2 regions of the Litoribrevibacter albus genome follow, and region 1 is predicted to be linked to the other one. Evidence: predicted binding sites of a transcription regulator. Region 1 holds the regulator's gene; the other holds the start of a gene.
What was found. Region 1 encodes FliA, which starts transcription of late flagellar genes. Its sites were predicted from a motif close to CTAAAGTTNNNNNNNNNNCNGCCGATA; they were not measured.

Region 1 (10,998 bases):
ACATCCATTGTTATGAAACCTCATCAACCAACTTTCGTGCAATCTGATTCAGACTCAGCACGTCGTCAGCAAAGCCCCCGTTGATCACTGCCATAGGCATACCAAAGATCACGCAACTTTCCTGATCCTGTGCCCAAACGGAGCTGCCCGTTTTCTTCAATAATGCCGAACCATCTTTGCCATCCGCGCCCATTCCAGTTAAGACGATTCCTAATACGCCTCCCTGAAAGACATTAGCGGCCGATCCAAAGGTCACATCCACACATGGCTTATAATTCAAACGCTGATCGCTTTCGATGATTCTGATGGTGCCACCATTACGGCGGTCAATCATCATTTGCTTGCCACCCGGAGCTAACAAGGCAACGCCAGGCGTCAATTGATCACCATCTTGCGCTTGCTTCACTGTAATCTTACAGATTTGATTCAATCGTTCCGCAAAGGCTGCCGTAAAGTTGGCAGGCATATGCTGAACCAAAACAATCGGTTTGGAGAAGTTTGCAGGCAAGGACGTAAGAATCTGTTGTAGAGCCACTGGCCCACCAGTAGAGGTGCCAATAGCAACGAGCTTAATATCTGAAGAACGAATGCTTGATGACGATTTTCTGGCAGGCGGCGTTTCTCTGACAGGCTCAGTTCTAGGTGCCGTTTGAGGAGTGGCCTGAACACTTGGCGTTGTTGCAGGTGCAGGAGAGGTTGAGGTATGAGAAGACTTCAAGGCTTCACGAATAGCTTCGCGTTTTGCCTTCATATCCGCCTTCTTATCGCCAGTTGACCTGAACTGCAAGGTATTAGACGTTTTAGACCCGGCCACACCACGAATTTTCTCGGCAAGAATTTTTTGGACTTTTCCCGGATCACGAGAAATATCTTCAAAATTCTTTGGAAGAAAATCGACGGCACCAGCTTCAAGCGCATCCAATGTCACCCGAGCTCCGTCAAATGTCAAAGAAGAACACATAATGACGGGCGTTGGGCGAACCTTCATGATCTCACGAACCGCTGTAATGCCATCCATAACCGGCATCTCAAAGTCCATTGTGATCACATCGGGCTGTAATTTCTGAACTAAATCAACCGCTTCAGCACCATTGGATGCAGTACCAACTACTTCGATGTTTCTGGCCGCGTTTAAGATATCACTGATGCGTCTTCTAAAAAAACCCGAATCATCAACTACCAGAACTTTTACTGCCATTGGTACTCCAAAATTTTATTATTTATAGTTGCTCATCGACTTAGAGGCGTAATTACCGAGCATACTTGGCACATCAAGAATTAACGCTATGCGGCCATCCCCGGTGATTGTAGCACCAGCCATTCCTGGCGTACCATGCAACATCTTACCAAGGGGTTTAATAACAACCTCTTCCTGTCCAATGAGCTGATCTACGACAAAACCAACACGCTGTGTGCCTACTGAAACGATCACAACATGAGCTGTTGCGTCTTCACTTTCCTGTGTACTTGGTCGACGAACTAACCAACGTTTCAAGTGGAATAGCGGATAGACTTTTTCGCGAACCACAATCACTTCCTGACCATCAACAATATTGGTCTGAGTGATATCCAAATGGAAAATCTCGTTCACACTTACCAGCGGGAATGCAAACGCTTGCTCTTCCAACATCACCATCAGTGTTGGCATGATTGCAAGAGTTAAAGGCACTTTAATGGAAATCCGAGTACCTTTACTGATCTCTGAGTCCACATCAATGGTACCGTTCAGTTGTGAAATTTTTGTTTTCACAACATCCATGCCCACACCACGACCAGACACGTCAGAGATCTCTTCCTTGGTTGAGAAACCAGGATGGAAGATCAGGTTAAATGCTTCTTTGTCACTCAACCGATCAGCAGCGTCCTGATCATACAGACCTTTCTCAACCGCTTTCTGACGAAGTTTATTCGGATCCATACCACCGCCATCGTCGGTGATACTTAATAAGATATGATCGCCTTCCTGCTCAGCAGAAAGAACAACCTTCCCGGTACGAGGTTTATTGTTCGACTCACGAACCTCTGGCATTTCAACACCATGATCCACCGCATTACGAACCAAGTGAACCAACGGATCGGCCAACGCCTCAACTAGGTTTTTATCCAAGTCGGTTTCTTCACCCACCAACTCAAGATTGACTTCTTTCTTCAAGGTTCTCGCCAAATCCCGAACAACTCGCGGGAAGCGACCAAACACCTTTTTAATAGGCTGCATTCGAGTCTTCATAACCGACGTTTGAAGATCCGCCGTCACGACATCCAAATTTGAAACAGCCTTTGACATATCTTCATTACTGCTCGACATGCCCAAACGAACCAGTCGATTTCGAACCAATACCAACTCACCCACCATATTCATAATATCGTCGAGTCGTTTGGTATCTACACGAACGGTGGTTTCAGTCGGTGCAGCATTATCTTTAGCTGGCGCTCTTGGTGCGGCCGGCTTCTGAGCAGCGGGTGCTGTTGGTTGCACAGCAGGTTTAGCATTCGACGGTGCAGGAGTCGCAGGTTTTAGTGCTTCAGGCTTAGGTGCCTCTGCTTTCGGCGCTGAACTGACAGCACCTTTATCTGCAGTGACTGAAGGGCCTTTACCAGCACCGTGCAACTCATCTAATAAATTCTCAAACTCATCATCCGTGATTATATCGCCACCTGAACCACCCGTTGCAGGCGCAGGGGCTGCTGGTGCTTCCGGAGCTTTCTCCGCCTTAGCAGCACTAGGGCCTTTACCGGCACCATGCAATTGATCCAACAGTGCATCAAACTCATCTTCAGAGATGTCATCACCGCCAGAGGATTTTGCCACTGGTGCGGGGGCAGGAGCCGCAGGCTCTTCATTAGCCTGCTTCGGTGCAGAAGGCGATCCTCCTTCACCGTGTAATTCATTCAGTAAAGCTTCGAACTCTTCTTCAGTAATTTCATCACTGCCAGTCCCACCAGACGCTGGAGCCGGTGAAGAATCCATATCAAACAAGTCGTCCTCATCAGACCCTGCCGGAGTGTCCGATGCTGCAACCATTTGATCAAACTCGGCATCAGCTGCATCTTCTACAGGTTCTGGTGCACTTGTTTCAGCTACAGCATCTTCACTTTCAGGTCTTGCTAAAGTTTCGAGGCTCGCGATTAGTCCAGGATCTGCTGCTGGAAGAGGTTCACGATTACGAACGCAGTCAAACATTTCATTGACGGCATCCAGTGCTTGAAGAACAACATCCATTAATTCGGATGTAACAGAGCGTTGACCATTCCGAAGAATATCAAACACATTCTCTGCAACGTGACAGCATTCAACCAGATTATGTAGCTGTAAGAAGCCTGCCCCGCCTTTGACCGTATGGAAACCACGGAAAATAGCGTTTAACAGGTCTTTATCATCTGGTCTCTGCTCCAGGTCGACCAACTGCTCTTGAAGCAGCTCCAAAATTTCACCTGACTCTACAAGAAAATCCTGGAGGATTTCTTCATCGGCCTCGAAACTCATTCAATGACTCCTTAGAATCCCAGGCTGGACAACAAGTCATCCACCTCATCCTGACTGGTCACTACATTTTCGCGCTCTTCTGCGTCAATGATAGGACCCTCTGCTAACAATTCATCGGCGGCTTCAGTAACTTCTTGAGAATTTTCGATACCGGTAATTCGTTCCACGAGTCCAGCCATTTTAACCAGGCGAACAAGATCATCTTCAACCCCTTTCACCAGTTTGATGACTTTTTGAATCACCTGGCCGGTCAGGTCTTGATAATCCTGAGCCAATAGGATGTTGGACAAGTTAGTGGACATAGTCCCACTCGAACCTTCTACCTTTTTAAGAAACTCATCTATTCGTTTGTAGAGGTTTCTAAATTCGGAAACATCCATTTCGCGCCTAAGCAAACGACCCCACTCTGAAGAAAGTTCAGAGGCTTCTGCTTTGAGATCATCAACCACCGGAATCGTGTCTTCGACAAGATCCATGGTTTTATTAGCAGCTTTATTGGTTGACTGAATCACATAATCCAAACGATCAGACGCATCTGCCATCTGAGACATTTCAGAATTGTGTTCAGAGATATCAATTTCAAAATTTTTGATAGAGTTATGCAAAGCTCGTGTCAGTCGACCAATCTCTTTATATAAGTTTTGGTCTCTTACATCGGACAAGCTTTGTACATGTTGGATAGCACTTGTAAAATCTTCCGCTTCGACAGCGTCAACAAGTGCTTTGGTATGCTGACGGATCGATTCCTGGAATTCATCCAGGTGATCAACTTTGTTATCAGACATTCGGTTCCCCTTAGAGAACGGTCACAGGCACTTAACTGGCTTCTACACGTTCAAAGATTTTTTCGATTTTTTCTTTTAACGCCTGAGCTGTAAACGGTTTAACAACATAACCATTCACACCAGCCTGCGCTGCCGCCACAATTTGTTCACGTTTTGCTTCTGCGGTAACCATAAGTACCGGCATATGAGAAAGAGCATCATCCGCTCGCACAGCACGCAACAAATCGATACCCGTCATCCCCGGCATATTCCAGTCGGTGATTAGGAAATCGAAATCTCCCGTTTTCAGCATTGGCAACGCAGTGCTTCCATCGTCTGCTTCATGGGTATTTGTGAACCCCAAGTCTTTTAATAAATTTTTGATAATTCTTCTCATAGTTGAAAAATCGTCAACTATTAGAATTTTCATATTCTTGTCCAAGATGACCTCCCAAGACCTTGATGGAAAATGAATTTTCCCTTCGAATATGGTTACAAGATAAGTGTAGCCGTTAGTTCTAGACTATCCAGTTATTATGCCGCTTTTAGGCAGTCTCGTCATTCCATTCAAGCAACCTAGATTTAAGTCTATGAGCTGCCTGGCTGTGGATTTGACTGACCCGCGATTCACTTACCCCTAAAATCTCACCAATTTCCTTCAAGTTTAATTCTTCGTTGTAATACAGCGCCAACGTGAGACGTTCACGCTCAGGTAATCGAGTAATTGCATCGGTTAACTTTCTGCGGAAACGTTGCTTGGCAACATCATCAAAAGGACCAGGGGTTGTACCGTGGATGTCTTCCTGTTGGTACTCACCTTCGGCTATCAGCTCTTCGAAGCTGAATAGTTTACTTCCCACCGAATCCTGTAGATAACTATGGTACTCATCGACCGAAATACCCATTTCTTTAGCAACTTCATGATCTTGGGCATCTCGACCGGTTTGACCCTCAACTTGTTTGATCGCATCGGTAACTCGTCGGCTGTTTCTGTGCACCGATCTTGGTGCCCAGTCACCTCGACGAATTTCATCAAGCATGGAGCCACGAATGCGAATCCCGGCATAAGTTTCAAAACTGGCGCCTTTGGAAGCATCGTACTTTTTCGCCGCTTCTAATAGTCCGATCATGCCAGACTGAATGAGATCATCTAACTGCACACACGGAGGTAAACGCCCCATCAAGTGAGTGGCGATTTTTTTTACCAGACCGGCATACTGCTGGACTAGGGCTTGAGAACTTTTTGGATCCGTCTCTGAATACATAGCAACCCCGTTAACTGCAGCCATAGCAATACCTTTGTTCTTCAGTCTTAGAATATTCCAGTACAGCCAACATAACGAAATTAACCAACGTTATATTGAACCAACTGTTCAGCAAAAAATTCCAGATGTCCTTTCGATGACGTTGGCAATGGCCAAGCATCTGCCTTTTGCGCCAAGGCTCGAATCGCGACTGAAGCTTTCGATCTTGGATAGGCTTCTAACACAGCTTTTTGACGTTGTACCGCTTTTTTGACGGATTCATCAAACGGAACACAACCGACATACTGCAAAGCTACATCTAAAAATCTATCTGTTACTTTGGTGAGTTTAGCAAACAAATTGCGACCGTCTTGCTGAGTCTTCACCATATTTGCAACAACCCGGAAACGATACATCCCATAGTCGCGATTCAACAGTTTAATAAGGGCGTAAGCATCCGTGATGGAAGTAGGTTCATCGGTCACAACGACCAGTACTTCATTAGAAGCCCGAACAAAACTAATCACATCATCTGCGATTCCCGCAGCAGTATCGACGATCAGAACATCCATCTGATTTGCCAATTCGCTGAAGGCATGAATTAGACCTGCGTGCTGCTGAGATGAAAGATTTACCATGTGCTTAGCACCTGATGAAGCAGGTACAATTTTCAATCCTAAAGGACCTTGCACCATAACATCTTGCAAATCACACTCGCCGTCCAACACATTTTCCAGTGTTTTATTCGAAGAAATACCCAACAAGATATCAATGTTGGCCAGCCCCAAATCCGCATCAAGCAGAACGGTTCTGCGTCCTTTTTCGCACAAGGCAATCCCAAGATTTAAGGCAACGTTACTTTTACCAACACCGCCTTTACCACCCGTTACTGCAATGACTTGTACCGGACTACTACTCATACCTACTCCCGTGGCACTTTTCACTTTCTAACCAGACACATCCTAATCAGACACATCAGGCGTAATTCTTTTAGGCAATTCTGAGATCAGATAAAGCCTCTTCAGCGTGTCTCAAATCAGAATTAAAGACGGAGACACCACCATTTAATTGCTGATACATATATACCGCTTTGCTAACCAGATTCCCTGCATTTGCATGTTCAATGTCATCAGGAATTCGAGGACCATTGGTTATAAAAGAGACAGGCATCACCCGCTCAACCAGGATACTTAGCATTTCTCCAAGAGAGCCGGTTTCATCAATTTTCGTGAGAATACATCCATTCAAGCTAAAGTCTTGATAATTATCAAGTATTCTCGACAAAACACTCTTATTTGCAGTACAAGGCAGGGTTAAAAACGCCTTAAAGTTCGCCGCGCCCTGTTTAATCACCCTTAATTGCTGATGAATGGACGAAGTGGACGGATCAACTCCCGGTGTGTCAATGATCACCAGATTCTTGTTTCGAACGGTATTTAGCAACACTTCCAGTGAGTGTTTTTTGTCCACAATACGAACAGGCACATTAAGGATTCGACCCAAGGTTCTCATCTGATCGTGTGCGCCAATTCGCTGGCCATCTGTAGAGATTAATACAATCCCTTCACTGCCATGCTTCAACGCAAATTTGGCAACCAGTTTGGCAATGGTTGTTGTTTTACCAGATCCTGATGGACCAAAAAACGCATAAACACCACCTCGTTCCAACAAATCACTTTTTGCCACCGGTAAATCGTCTGCCAACAAGGTCAAGGCTTCGCGCCAAATTGCCTGTTCATCATGCATCTCTGATACTCGATCAACAATATGACGGGCCAATGCCTGACTTAAACCCAGTTGCGTTAATCGTTTTAAGACAGCAGCATGCAAAGGATGGTAACTGGCGTAATCTGCCATTTCACGATCATCCAGCTGCTGTTTCAACATCTGTTTCAACCCAAGAATCTCTTGTTTCATTGAGTTTAATTCATCCGTTGGCTTTGGCGTCGCCTTAGTAAACTTTGAACGCAAAATTGACGCTTTCTTTTTAAACGGTGATTCACCACGATCAAAGGAATCTTCAAGAGATGAGTTTTCTAGTCGCTCATTCAGCCCAATCAAATCATCCGACAGATCACTGTAGCGGCCACGAGAAACCGTCTGAGACGTTCTGCGAAGCTCTGCTTCCAGCTCAGGGTTTACAATACGTTTTCTCTGAGTGCTTGCCGATGAAGACGATGAATACTGATCAAAGTTGTCAAAATCCACTTTACCGTCGTGCTTCGGGTCATAATCAAGCGCAGTAATAACCTCTACACCACCGTTCACTTTTCTGTTCGCTAAAACTACGGCATCAGGCCCCATTTGTTCGGTTACTTTCTTCAATGCTTGTTGCATTGTTGGAGCAAAAAATTTTTTAGCTTTCATGGCTTGTCACTCTCACCAACTCTTGGCTGAACTGTTTAAGCAATTTATTTGACGCTTAACTATTTGTTTTAAGTACAAATGCGAAATTAATGCCAGTTAACTCTTTTCATATCGAGACACTAACTTCCAACTGCTGCAACAATCGTAATTTTCTTATTGTCAGGTACTTCGTTGTAGGAAAGTACAGACAGGGTTTCAGATGCATTTTTCACAAATTTGGCAACCGCTGAACGAATCGCTGGAGACACTAGCAGTACTGCGGATTTCCCTGCCAATTCTTGACGCTGAGCCGCCTCCGTCACCGAAGATTGCAACCTTTCAGCCAAGGAAGGTTCAAGGACAATGCTATCATCTCCCATCGCCCCGGCTTGTTTCGCTTGTTGTACCGACTGTAACAAAATGTTTTCCAGCCCTGGCTCCAAGGTGATCACCGGCAATTCTTCGTCCCCTCCGATGATGTTTTGAATAATCATTCGGGATAGTGCTAACCGTACAGACTCAGTGAGATGGGACGGATCTTTACTACGTGCAGCCGCCTCGATGATTGCTTCTGCAATGGTTCTCATATCCCTAATCGGCACCTGCTCTGCCAACAGATTCTGCAATACCTTTAATAGCGCACTCAGGGTCAAGGTGTTTGGCACCAATTCCTCTGCCAACTTAGGCGACTTCTTACCAAGGAGATCCATTAACTGCTGAACTTCTTCATGACCAATCAACTCATCCGCATGTTTGAACAGTAATTGGTTCAAGTGCGTCGCCACAACAGTACTGGCATCAACAACGGTATAACCCAACGTTTGAGCTTTATCTTTTAGGTTCGGATCAATCCAGAAAGCATCCAATCCAAACGCAGGATCTTTGGTGGAGATACCATCGATTTCACCAAACACTTGCCCAGGGTTAATAGCCAAATCACGATCAGGGTGAATTTCTGCCTCACCCACAGTGACGCCCATCAAAGAGATTCGGTACACATTTGGTAGAAGATCCAGGTTGTCACGAATATGAACCGAAGGCATCAAAAAGCCCACTTCCTGAGACAGTTTTTTACGAACCCCTTTAATACGGTTCAACAGCATGCCGCCTTGATTCTTATCCACCATAGGAATCAAGCGATAACCCACTTCCAGGCCGACCGGGTCAACCGGCGTTACGTCATCCCAGGAAAGCTCTTTAATCTCTTCGGCCTGCGTTTCAGCACGACCTTGTGGAGAATCCTTATCCAATAGCTCTCCGGCTTTGGCTATTTGATCAGGACTGCCCTCTTCTTTTTGACGCTTACGATAGTAAAGCCACCCGGCAATACCAGCGGCAAGGAAGCCCAGGCTCAAAAATGCAACGTGCGGCATACCAGGCACCAAGCCCATCACGATCAACAACGCCGCAGATACGGACAAGGCTTTTGGAGAGTCAAACATCTGACCCACTACCTGATCACGCATTTCTTCCGCGCTGTTGACACGAGTCACCATAATCGCAGCTGCTGTTGAAAGTATCAGCGACGGAATCTGTGCAACCAGACCATCACCAATGGTCAGCAAGGAATACTTTTCAACCGCATCGGCAAACTCTAGACCATGCTGGCCCATACCAATCGAAAGCCCACCAATCAGGTTAATAATCAGAATCAAAACACCGGCAACGGCATCACCACGAACGAACTTACTGGCACCATCCATTGAACCGTAGAAATCCGCTTCTTGAGAAACTTCAGCACGACGTTGCTTGGCTTCCGCCTGATCAATCAATCCGGCATTCAAATCGGCATCAATGGCCATTTGTTTACCAGGCATAGCATCCAAGGTGAAACGTGCACTTACTTCGGAAATACGACCCGCACCCTTAGTCACAACCACAAAGTTAATGATCATAAGGATTAAGAACACCACCAAACCAACAGCGTAGTTACCACCAATTACAACTTCACCGAAGGCCTCAATCACTTTACCAGCCGCATCGCCGCCTTGATGACCTTCAAGTAACACCACACGGGTAGAAGCAACGTTTAGCGCAAGTCTTAACAAAGTCGCTACCAACAAAATGGTAGGAAACACAGCAAATTCAAGTGGTCTTAGGGCGTAGACCCCAACCAACAACACCACAAGAGAGAGTGCGATATTAAAGGTAAACAGCACGTCCAGAATAAACGGGGGCACTGGTAAGGTCATCATTGCTAACAAGGTTAGCAATAAGATAGGAACCCCCATATTACTACTGAATATGCTCCTCGCAGTTAAAAGCATATCTTTCGGTGTCGCATCCACCGTGCCAAGGAACGGCAACTTCATAGGTCTCTACTCCCTCATACGTCAGCAACAGTTTTTTGACGCAATTTAATGACTAGCAGTAGCATCGCAAAAAGCGTTCCCATTTTTATATGAGGCATAAAAAAAGAGGCTAAATCGCCTCTTTTCTCTATCTTTGAATGCCTTACAAGCAGGCCAATTTACCCGCACATAGCGGATAAACCTACTCGTGTTGCAGATCATCCGGGATTGGGAAATCCTTAGGATTCTGAGGTTTAGGCCCACGACCAGCCATGTATTGATCCAACTGAAAGACATAAGCCAACACCTGAGCCACAGCGATATAAAGCCCTTCGGGAATTTCATCGCCAATTTCGGTGTTGTAATAAATCGAACGAGCCAATGGAGGCGCTTCGAGAATAGGAATGTCGTATTCCTGACCAATTTCACGAATCTTGAATGCAACCTGATCAGCACCTTTTGCCAACATAATCGGTGCCGAAGCACGACCCGGGTCGTATTTTAATGCAACGGAGTAGTGAGTCGGGTTGGTAATGATTACATCAGCATCAGGTACATCACCCATCATACGTCGCTGAGCCATTTCCATCTGCAATTGACGAACTTTACGTTTAACTTCTGGCTTCCCTTCCGTTTCTTTAAATTCGTCTTTGATGTCCTGCATGCTCATTTTCAACTTCTTAGCATGCTCGTAGAGCTGATAAGGAACATCAATAACGGCAATAATCAGCGTCGATGCCGACAGCGCAATGGCACTCCAAAGAATAATACTGACACTATGCGCCAATGCGGATTCCATTGACTCCATAGGGAGAAACATGATCTCCGGCTCCAGCCAGTCTATGATCAAAACCGCCAGACCACCAACA
Region 2 (10,998 bases), 150 kb from region 1:
TAAAACCTAGGAAGTTCAGGCTAAACTGCTCCAGCAATGCGCTCACCTTCGGTAGAGTGTACAAATGCTCAATTGGGTTGAACAATAAATCTCGACAACCACTTGATGTATAGAAATCCGGACGGCTGACAATCTCGCTGTAGTCACCATCAATTTCCTTATTCATCAGCATCGCTCTGAACTGTTGAATATTTTCAAGCGTTGGCTTGATCTCATTAGTTTCAATGATGTCTTTTGTTGCCGTAATCTGCTGGCGAGCTAGTTCACTGTACAACCCTATCTTGATAAGACCGTGATCGGCAAGAACATCATACAGTGCTTGAAGACCTTCTTGCGGGTTCGGCATGTGATGCAGAACACCCGAGCATTCAATGACATCGAAGGTTTTACCTAGGGCTTTAACGTCCAGCAGGTTTCCTTCAAAGAACTCAACGTTGTCTACCCGTAGTTTCATGGCCATCATGCGTGCATACGCAACAGACGCTGGTGATAGATCAACTGCAGTTACTTTGATGTTGTTGAAGTATTTGGCCGCACGAATGGCTTGTAACCCTGTACCGCAACCGGCAACAAGGAACTCCAACGTCTTGCCTTTCAGCTGGTGTGCTGGTTGGAAGTGAGGTAATTCGGTATGCAACGCTTGTAGGTAATCCGTTGGCGCGTGATAGCCAAGAGACGTCCAGCGAGGATACGGAGATTCGTTGTAATGCTCACTGATTACACTTGAACCGCCGTTGTTGGCATTCTTGTTCTTGCTGCTGAGTTTTGGATTTTCAGACGCCAGTTCTGCCAAATACAGGTTATCGAACAAGGACTTCTCGACGATCGGTTGCATGAAGTCAGCCCAATCATTGATGGATCTCTCTGAGATATCCTCAGAAATACCCAGCGATGAAATTGGTTGATACATGGTAACCAAGACCAATGCGCCAGCAATGTCGTTTGGCTGCCAGGTTTTGTCCGATACAAAGCCATTCAAAAGCATAATCAAGGCTTCAAGCCCTTGCTGTTCATCTGGCTTAACTTCCATCACGTATTCGTTGTTTGAGCTGTAAAGGCTGAGAGCAACCGCAAGGTTGACTAGCTCATCACGAATTCGGGTATTGTGAAGGCTGTCAGCAAGTACACAGTAACGAAGCGAGCGCGCCAGCTCTTCAATGGACTGAGATGGCATTTGAATGTTGCTCAAGCACTGCAGTAAAAAGTGATCGTTTGCCAACTCATCAAGATCCAACTGACCGTCTTCGTTGCTTAGTCCATATTTATGATCCAGTAATGATATGGCCAATGTTGCGAATGCTTCCGGGTTGACTTCCGGTAGTTTCATGAAGCTTTCAACGTCTGATTGAAGCTGAGGGTCAAAGGCGTCCGCTTTAATCATTGGTGCGGCTTGAGCAAGACCTGATTGAATGGTTTCATCGATCATGCCTTGTTTGATTAAGGCGCGATAGGTTTGAAACGCTTCAATGTAATTGCCGTGTTGAAGCTTTGTGTAAGCTAACACTTTCTGGGCTCTAAGATTGTTTGGATCAAGCTTCAATACATGATTCAAACATTTCTCTGCATGCTCCGGTTTACGGCAGATCAAATGAAGATAAGCCATGTTGATCCAGCTGGTGATCATTTCAGGATCGGCTTTCAGTGCTTTGGTCAGCAGTACCAGTGCGGAATCAAAGTCCATTTCGTCCATAGAAATACGACCCATGATATTCAGCATATCAACTTGGTCCGGTGCTTCCGTCAGTACTTCCAGGCAGATTTTCTTTGCTTTAAGGCGTTCTTTAATGCGCTCTTCCACCGATAGGTCGGCTTGAACAGAACGATTGTAATATTCATTAGCCAGAACTAAGCGAGAAGCGCCATCAATTGTCTGGTTAAACTGAGGGTGTTTATCTTGAATCTGTTGGCTTATTGCGTTCATGACTAATCCTTCTTAAAAAATCATGGTTTAAACAGTTAAAGCAATTGCAGTGCCAATAGTTAAATTTATTTAAAATCAATAGGTTATATTGGTTTTTGTTGCTGTTTTGAGGCGGGCGGAAATAGAGGTTTGCCATAAGAGGCAAAGCTTGTTGTCTATCTGGAAAGCGTTTGGCAAGTTTTCGCCGTGGGTGGCAAGAGGGCATTTTCTAATGACGTACATTTAGCTAACTGTGAGTGTTGTGATGAAGGAGGGGATTAAAATGGGGTGTAAGAGAAGGTGGTTATGTTTATTAACTTGGGAGGGCACAGTAAGACATGAATCGTGCTAGAGGCAGCATGAAGAGATAATACTTCACACTTTGGTCAAATTAACCACGCTTAAGGGCTTGTGGCTTGTACATAGGTTCCCAAGGTATTGAGAAAAGAGCGGCTTAGCCCAGACAAACAAAACCCCAGCATAAATAGCTGGGGTTTGTTCGTAGTCTGAACCGGCATCTGGCCGGTTTTAGCTTTGGCTCTTCTATTGTAGAAGGGACAGAACCTGTTCTGGTTGAGAGTTAGCCTGAGAAAGAACGGATATCCCCGCTTGTTGCAGAATATTTGTTCTGGAAAGCTCTGCCGTTTCCTGAGCGTAATCTGCATCTCGAATTCGAGAATTAGATGCGCTTAAGTTCTCGTTGTTGATTTGAAGGTTTTGAATTGTGGATTCAAAACGGTTCATATAAGCACCGAGGTCTGCTCGCTGGAAGTTAACTGTATCAATTGCGTTGTCCACAGCCGCGAGAGCTTCAAGTGCACCCTCTACTGTTGAAATGTCAACATCTTCAAGGAACTGACCATCGGTTGCGCCACCATAGAAACCGACACGCAAGCCTGTATTTGTTTCGATATCTCCAGTGGTTGTTCGTAACTCAAACTCTTTGGCTGCAGATAGTTCAATCGCTCCGGTAAATACGGCAGGTTCATCTGCGACTGCATGACCGTTAATACCAGTGGCTAACCTTAAGGTAGGGTCGCTCAGTTCGATGACGACATTTCGACCATCTTCCGCGATAAGTCGGATACCTTCATCGGGAGAACCAGTATCAACTGCAACAACGCCTGTTTGACCTGCAATTGAGTTAATAGCGTTTACCGCAGTCAGACGATTTTGCTCAGCGTTAGATTCATCCGTTGAGGATACACCGGTATTGGTATCCAAGGTTGAGATGGTTATCGATACGCCATTGATGGTGATATCCCCACCTGCAACTGAAGCAGTACCGCCTGGTAGGTTTTGATCGAACCCGACGATGATATTTTCCAGCGCTCTCGCGTCAACACCTGTTTGTTCTGATGCCTTATTGATCGCTGCAGCTTTTGCGATAGCTGATGCAGCTACCCAAGAGCTGTCAACATCGGCCGCGCTCGAAATGGTTCCACCAGAGAACGAGAATTGATCGTCAGTCGCTGACGAAGCAGGGATAGTTACCCCATTAATTACCAGGTCGCCGCTTTGCAGTGAGGTCGCAGCTAGTGATGCAGCGCCCGCATTTGTCAGGTCTGAATTATTTGGTAATGAGGTTACACCTGCAATATTGGCGTCGTAGGTACCACGGTTCAAACCAGAATTGTCTGTTAGGTCATTATCACCATCGATAACGATGTCTTCACCAGTAATACTGTTAAGAACAAAACCGCCTGTGGTAGTGACAGCAGTTGCAGTACCTGCGCCAGCTGTAGAACCATCACCAACTGCGCCAGACCCTAGGCCAAGATGAGAGGCATCAAAGGCTGCTGTTGCTGCCGGACTTGCACCGTCCGTCATTTGTAATGTGATATTGCGGCCGTCTTCAGAAACCAAACGAATGCCGGTGGCATCATTACCTGTATTTACAGCTTCTACGCCTGTTAAGCCAGCAACAGCATTGATCGCCGCTACTACGCTTTCACGGTTCACTTCGTTGTTTACTGCGGAGCTTGTGGATACAGTCACTTCAACACCATTGATCTGGAATGTGCCTGCGATGTCGGTAAAGTTACCGCCCGTACCACCAGTGACTGCTACCCCTTGAAGTTCGTTAGGAATGACTTCTGCGGTAACTCCGGTTTCTTCAGTTTTGTCATTGATGGCTGCCACTTTAGCTATGGCACTGGCACTCTTATCGAATGCTGAAGCCGTATCGTCTGCACCAGAAGAAGTGCCGATTGTGGTTCCGTTAATGATTAGATCGCCTGTAGACAGGGCAGTAGGGCTTCCTGTTTTACCGAGGGCACTTATACCTGCCGTATCGCCAGCACCCAGAACATCTGTGGTCATCTGGCCGATACTGATATCAATGGTATCGCCATTGTTCGGACCAATCTGGAATGTTGTTCCCTCGAAAGTTCCGTCAAGTAATGGTTGCCCGTTAAAGGTGGTGTCTTCGGCAACACGTTGGATTTCACTGATCAGCTGTTGAACTTCCAGATTCAGTGCTTCACGGTCGGTTGAATCGTTCGTGCCGTTTGCAGACTGTAATGCAAGTTCACGAATACGCAGTAGCGATTCAATAACCGTATCCAATGCACCTTCAGCGGTTTGGGCTAATGAAATACCGTCAGATGCGTTGCGGGTTGCTTGTTGGGTCCCTTCGATTTGAGCGTCAAAACGCGTGGAAATCGCAAGACCCGCAGCATCATCTCGGGCACTGTTGATTCGCAGACCAGAAGAAAGACGTTGAAGTGCGGTCTGGTTTTCTCTCTGCGACTCATTCAAGTTACGTTGCGCATTAATCGACGCAATGTTGGTGTTAATAATCTGAGGCATGGATAACTCCTTCTCATTTTCTCAAGAATTTGAATGAGATGGCAGGACAGCTAGAACCGCATAGGTATTCCTTGCTTACCACTGTCACTGCAAACTCTTGCCGTTAACTTGACATTGTTTTTGGCTTGCCTGATACAAGGCAGAAGCTGGGCCATTTTTTTAAAAGTTCTTATTTTTCAGTTTGTTAGTTGTTGGGTGTGGGGGCTTTTTGACGTAGGTAAGAGGGTGAGGGGCAATTCGTCGCCGATAATTTGAATAAAAGTTAAAGACTTTCAGTCAGTTGCCGATATGAGGTTTATTGGAGAGTAATTCTTAGGCAAATTTTTTCTAAAGCCTGAAAAAATATGGCCGATAAAAACTCTGAGTCGGGTTGTTTGCCACTTAAATGTCAACCCGGATCAATTCGTCAAACGACGAACAAAAAATACGGAGAATGAACCATGCCACAAATTATTAATACCAACATTGCGTCTTTGAACGCTCAGCGTAACTTGAACAGCGCTCAGAATGCGAACGATACAGCATTACAGCGTTTGTCTTCAGGCTTACGTATTAACAGTGCTGCGGATGACGCAGCTGGTCTTTCAATTTCTACGCGTTTCGATGCGCAGATCAATGGTAGTAACCAGGCAATTCGTAACTCTGCTGATGGTGTGTCATTGGCACAAACAGCAGAGGGTGCGTTGGATTCTATTACAGATAGCTTGCAGCGAATTCGTGAGTTGGCTGTTCAATCTGCGAACGGAACCAATAACTCTATTGACCGTGAAGCGTTGAACTTGGAAGCTCAGCAGTTAATTGATGAAATCGAAAACGTTTCTGAAACTGCGAACTTTAACGGAACATCTCTATTAGATGGCTCTTTTAATGGAATTCGATTCCAGACAGGGGCAAATGCTGATAACTCTATTGATGTAACCATCAATGAAATATCAACGAATACCCTAGGTGTTGCGAAGACTGCGGGTCTTAGTGCATTTGGTGGTGCTACTAATGAAACTACAGACACAGCAGGTACGGTTCTATCAACAACTCAGGTTGATACCTCAGCAAATGCTTTGTCAAATGGTGATTTAGTTATTAATGGCGTAGCAATTCAGGCATCTTCTGGTGGCGATGACAGTGCTTCCTTCAGATTGCAAGATGCTAGTGCGATTGCAAAAGCGGCCGCGATCAACGAGAAATCTGACGAAACCGGTGTTACCGCTGTTGCTCTTGAAACGGAAGTGGCTGGTCAGGCTGCGACATATCTTGATACAGCAGGTTCGTTTGAGTTGAACGGCGTTAGTATTGACGTTGCAACTAACTCTGCTAACAGCAACGATGCTAACCGTGAGACTATTGTGGCAGCTATTAATGCTGTGTCAGGTCAAACGGGTGTGGTTGCAACTAATACCGGGAATGATTCAACGGGTATTACGCTAACAGCGGAAGATGGCCGTAATATCACCTTGAGTGACTTCAATGGCTTCGCAGGTGCTTCTAACTTGGCACTAGGTGGGAACGCTGCAGGCTCTGATGGTGCGGCTACTACTGTAGTTAGTACGGTTTCCGCTGGGATTTTACTTCAATCAAATGATGGCTCAGACATTGTTATTGGTGAGGGTACTGGTGATCTGGCTAACTCAGGGTTTACTGAGGGGGCTAAGTCAGGCCAGGCTGCTCAAATTTCTTCCGCTCAGTTGAGTGGTTCGGCAGGTGCTGCATTTACAACCATTGATGCAGGTGATCTGACCATTAACGGTATTTCCATTCGTGCAACTACTGAGAATGATGACACTGTTTCTTATGCAAATGGTGCGTCGACATTGCAACATGTTCAGAGTTCAGCAATTTCACGAGCTACAGCAATTAACGAAGTGTCTGATAATACGGGTGTGACGGCAATTGTTGAGGCAACAAGAAGTTCTGGTTCACAGACTGCTACAGCGTTATCGACAGCAACAGCAGCATTCACCATTAATGGGGTTAGTACATCCAATATTGACTTGTCAAATGCGGATGCGTCTACTCGTCGCCAGGATACGGTGGATGCTATTAATGCGATCTCAGGTCAGACTGGTGTAACCGCTGTTGATTCTGGTGATGGTATTGAATTGGTCGCTGAAGATGGTCGAAACATTACTATCCAGCAAGGTGCTGCATCGGCATTCGAAGCTGCGGGTATCGAGAATCTGAACTCAACAACAGCTGCAGGTCAGAACAATGTCTTTACGGGCACGATTCGTCTGGAAGCTGCAGGTGAGTTTACTCTATCTTCAGATACGGGTGATATTGCGGCCTTTGGTTTGCAGTCCGGTACTTTCGGTGCTGAGGAAGCGGGAACCTTACTTAAAGATGTTGATTTATCAACGGTGGATGGTGCGCTTTCTGCAATCACTGCTGTGGATAATGCCCTTCAGCAGGTAAGTAGTGAGCGAGCGAACTTGGGTGCAACTCAAAACCGTTTCAACTCAACCATTAGTAACTTGACGATTTCGTCAGAGAACTTGAGTGCCTCTAACTCTCGTATCCGTGACGCAGACTACGCCGCAGAAACTGCTGAGCTATCACGTACTCAGGTACTGATCCAGGCTGGTATCTCAGTATTGTCTCAGGCAAATGCTCGTCCTCAGCAGGTACTATCACTGTTGGGTTAATAGCAGAGTAAGGATGGAGCTGCTCTTTCATAAACTGGAAAAGCGGCTCCTCTGGGTAAAGTGCAAAGTAATAAGAGGTGAAATACTATGGCTGATTTAAGAATTACTGCAGGCTTTTCTGCTTCAGCTCCTCAGGCACAGCCCTCTGAATCTGCTACTAAAGGATCGGCGAAAGCAACGGCTTACAAGAGTTTGACAGACAATCAGGTGGACCAAGTGGCAAAAGACGCCGATGTGAGACTTGAACAATCTAGAAAACTTGCAGAGCAGGTCGCTGATAACTCTGAACAGCAAGAAGAACAGGTACAAGAAGCAGTTTCTAAACTGAATGATTACATCCAAAACCAACAGCGCAATTTGCGTTTCAGTGTGGACGATGATTCGGGTGAGACTGTAGTTACCGTTTTAGACGGCCGTTCGGAAGAAGTAATTCGCCAGATACCTGATGAGACGGTTCTCAGGTTGGCACGTAAATTGGATCAGGATGAACCATTGCAGTTGTTCAGTTTATCGGTTTGATTAAAGTTTAATCATTAACTGCCGATAAATAGGATAACTGACCTCTTAGGAGGTGGGGAATCCTGCAATAATTTGCAGGTCGGTCGTCGAAAGGCGGCCGGCTTTTGCCGTTTCTGAACGGTGAACTTACTAACCTTTAGTGATGATTTAGGGGTGTGATATGGGTATTACTTCAGTTGGAATCGGTTCTGGTTTTCTAACCAGTGATCTGATTGATCAGTTAGTTGCTGTGGAGCGAGGGGCAACTGAGCCTCGTCTAGATTCGAGTCAAGAGAAGCTTGAAGCTCAACTATCTGAAGTAGGTCGTATCAAATCCGCTATTGAAGATTTTCGTTTAAAATCTCGGGTTTTAACCATTGATGGCGCGTTAACCAGTACAGTTGGTAGCTCTTCTTCTTCCGCAATTAGTGTTTCAACCGAAAAAGATGCGGTTGTTGGTTCATACTCTATGAGTGTCGAACAACTGGCACAAAGCCAGTCCGTCGTTAGCTCTTCTTTTGCTGCTAAAGATACTGCTTTAAGTAATGGTGTTCTAACTATTGAGTTTGGTACCTTTACATTTGGAGATACTAACGCTACGCCAGGTGATGCTCCGGATGGTGGTGATAATGAAGATATCACCGGTTTTACTGATGATCCCGACAGTGATTCCATTAATATTATTATCACTGATGATAACAATACGTTAGAAGGGATTCGTGATGCTATTAATGATAAAGATGCTGGTATTACTGCATCCATTCTGAATGATGGTAGTGGCTATCGTTTAGTATTGAAATCAGATGCGACAGGTGAAACCTCTGCATTTCGAATGACGGTTTCTGGCGATTCTGATGGCGATAGTTCAGACACCAATGGTCTTTCTGCATTGAACTTTAATGCAACTAATCAGCACATGACTGAATCAGTCAGGGCTCAAGACGCAAATCTAACCTTTAATGGTATTTCTGTTACTCGTTCTACGAATGAAGTGGACGAATTAATTGATGGCGTGACTTTTGAGTTAAATGATACGACTACCTCTTCAACGATTACTGTTTCCCGTGATGAAGATTTAATAGTAGAGCGCCTTCAAGAATTTGCTGATGCTTATAATGAGCTTCAAAGTATTATCAAAGAAGTAACTGCTTACGACTCCGAAACGGGAACGGGAGCAGTACTTTTAGGGGATTCAACAATTCGTTCTTTGAGCATGCAGCTGAGAGGCAATCTGACACAGATAGTCCCCGGGCTTGAAGATGCTAGTGTTCGTTCGCTGGCAGAGATTGGTTTTAGTACTGATTATAAAACAGGACAAATAGAATTTGATTCTGAAGAGTTTTTAGAGCAGCTCGAAGCTTATCCTGATGAAGTTGCGGATATTTTTGGTCGTAATTTAATTAGTGATAATGATGATGTGACCTTTGCTTCCATTGGGAGTAGAACTGAACCGGGTGAGTACGATGTTGTTGTGACTCAGTTGGCAACTCAGGGCGCGTTTACAGGGTCTGTTGTTGGTGCTCCGAACAATATCCTTATCGATGGTACGAATGATGAGCTGGTTTTAGAAGTCGATGGGGTTACTTCAGGTACTTTGACCTTAACCAATCAAACTTATCTCACGCTGGCTGATTTAGCAGCTGAAATTCAGACGCAAATTGATGCAGATTCTGCGCTTTCAGATGTGGGGGTAACAGTCTCTGTTGATTCGGATACGTTAATTTTTACCTCAGAAAAATTTGGATCGTCATCTTCTGTTAATTTAACCAGTGTTGAAGATGGGAGTGCTTATGGCCTAGCTGCGGGTTCAGGTACTGATGGTGTTAATGTTGAAGGAACGATCAATGGGCAAACGGCAACCGGTAGTGGGCAAAGACTTTCCTTAAGCCTCAAAGATGACCCGGCAGATGGTGTTTCTGTTGATGTAACAGCAACCTCATTTCCTGCTGGTTCAAGTCAAATAACGTCAACAGTGACTGTTGCTGATGGTGTTGCACAAAGCATGGTTGAGAGTTTCAACGACATGCTTTCCTATGAGGGGTTAATTAGCAATAAAATTTTATCCTTGAATGAACAGTTGAGTACGGTAGATCAGCAACGCACCGACTTGGATGAGCGCCTTGAATCATTCCAGGAACGGCTAACTAGGCAGTTCATTGCTGCGGATTCTCGAGTATCACAGCTTAATAATACTGAGCAATTTGTAAAAACTCAGCTGGCCGCAATTGTCAATTCCTTTACTGGAGCAAGTAAAGATTAGTGAGGCTTTGTTCTGGCATTTTTTTTGCTTTTATTCAGCTATAGTTTAAATACTGTCAAAAAAATGCTGGGAACAATATGAAACCGCTAATACGTATTTTACCGATTAAAGAAAAAAAACGTGAATTATTAACTATCGGTGATATTACGGCATTGGAATCCCTACTAGGCTCTATGTCTGTAGAGCTCACTAAGTTGTATCCAGTCTTTCTCAATGATGTCATGTTGGAAGTGTCTCTCAAGCAACATGGTCTTCAAGTACTAATTGAGCAAGCATCTCAAATTCCTGATAGACAACTGGCTTCTTATACACGTGGGGCCTTATATACTCTTGCGGGTTCTCCAACGGATGCATTACACGCTTTAGCCAGTTCTTTAGAGTCTAAAGAGGGTGATCCTCTATCCTGTATTTATGCGGCCAGATCATGCGTTCAGAAGGGGTTGCTGAAAGAGGCCGCTCAACTTTATGAGGCGGCAGGGGATTATCGTCTACCGGAAAGCTGGTTGGAGTTGGCTAAGGTATATAATTCTCTCGGCTATTACCCACGGGCTCATGAGTGTTTTGAAAAAGCATTTGAGGTATTTAACGATGATGAAACGTTGCTTTCATTGATTGTTTTTCTCCGAGACAGGTTAAGGATGGAAGAGCAGTTTCGATCCAGTTATCAGCAACGTCTCTTGATCTTGCTCGACGTTTCTATGTCTGAGTTGCAAGACAGAGAAGCAGAGCTTCTTGGTATGAAAGCTGATGTGGCCTATATTCGCGGGGATGATCAAGAAGCTGAATCGTTGTACCGTGAAGCCTTAAATTTAGATCCTAATAATCTTTCTGCTGAAGTGAATTTAAGTTACTGCCTTTTACGTCAAAGTAAGTTTGAAGAAGGGTGGGCG

Region 2: QQL66_RS13700 (flagellin N-terminal helical domain-containing protein) is a predicted target of FliA. The motif match lies at 4,974-5,000, and genes of this name have one in related genera.

Annotation. Positions count from the first base shown of each region.
Region 1 is NZ_BSNM01000015.1:432,882-443,879, reverse strand. It holds gene QQL66_RS14395 (flagellar motor protein) at 1-8, opposite strand, end outside; gene QQL66_RS14390 (protein-glutamate methylesterase/protein-glutamine glutaminase) at 11-1,198, opposite strand; gene QQL66_RS14385 (chemotaxis protein CheA) at 1,217-3,484, opposite strand; gene QQL66_RS14380 (protein phosphatase CheZ) at 3,496-4,269, opposite strand; gene cheY (chemotaxis response regulator CheY) at 4,301-4,678, opposite strand; gene QQL66_RS14370 (RNA polymerase sigma factor FliA) at 4,794-5,537, opposite strand; gene QQL66_RS14365 (MinD/ParA family protein) at 5,594-6,412, opposite strand; gene flhF (flagellar biosynthesis GTPase FlhF) at 6,483-7,859, opposite strand; gene flhA (flagellar biosynthesis protein FlhA) at 7,979-10,105, opposite strand; gene flhB (flagellar biosynthesis protein FlhB) at 10,332-10,998, opposite strand, start outside.
Region 2 is NZ_BSNM01000015.1:278,872-289,869, forward strand. It holds gene QQL66_RS13690 (class I SAM-dependent methyltransferase) at 1-1,921, opposite strand, end outside; gene QQL66_RS13695 (flagellin N-terminal helical domain-containing protein) at 2,444-4,711, opposite strand; gene QQL66_RS13700 (flagellin N-terminal helical domain-containing protein) at 5,152-7,350, shown strand; gene QQL66_RS13705 (flagellar protein FlaG) at 7,438-7,869, shown strand; gene fliD (flagellar filament capping protein FliD) at 8,030-10,108, shown strand; gene QQL66_RS13715 (tetratricopeptide repeat protein) at 10,186-10,998, shown strand, end outside.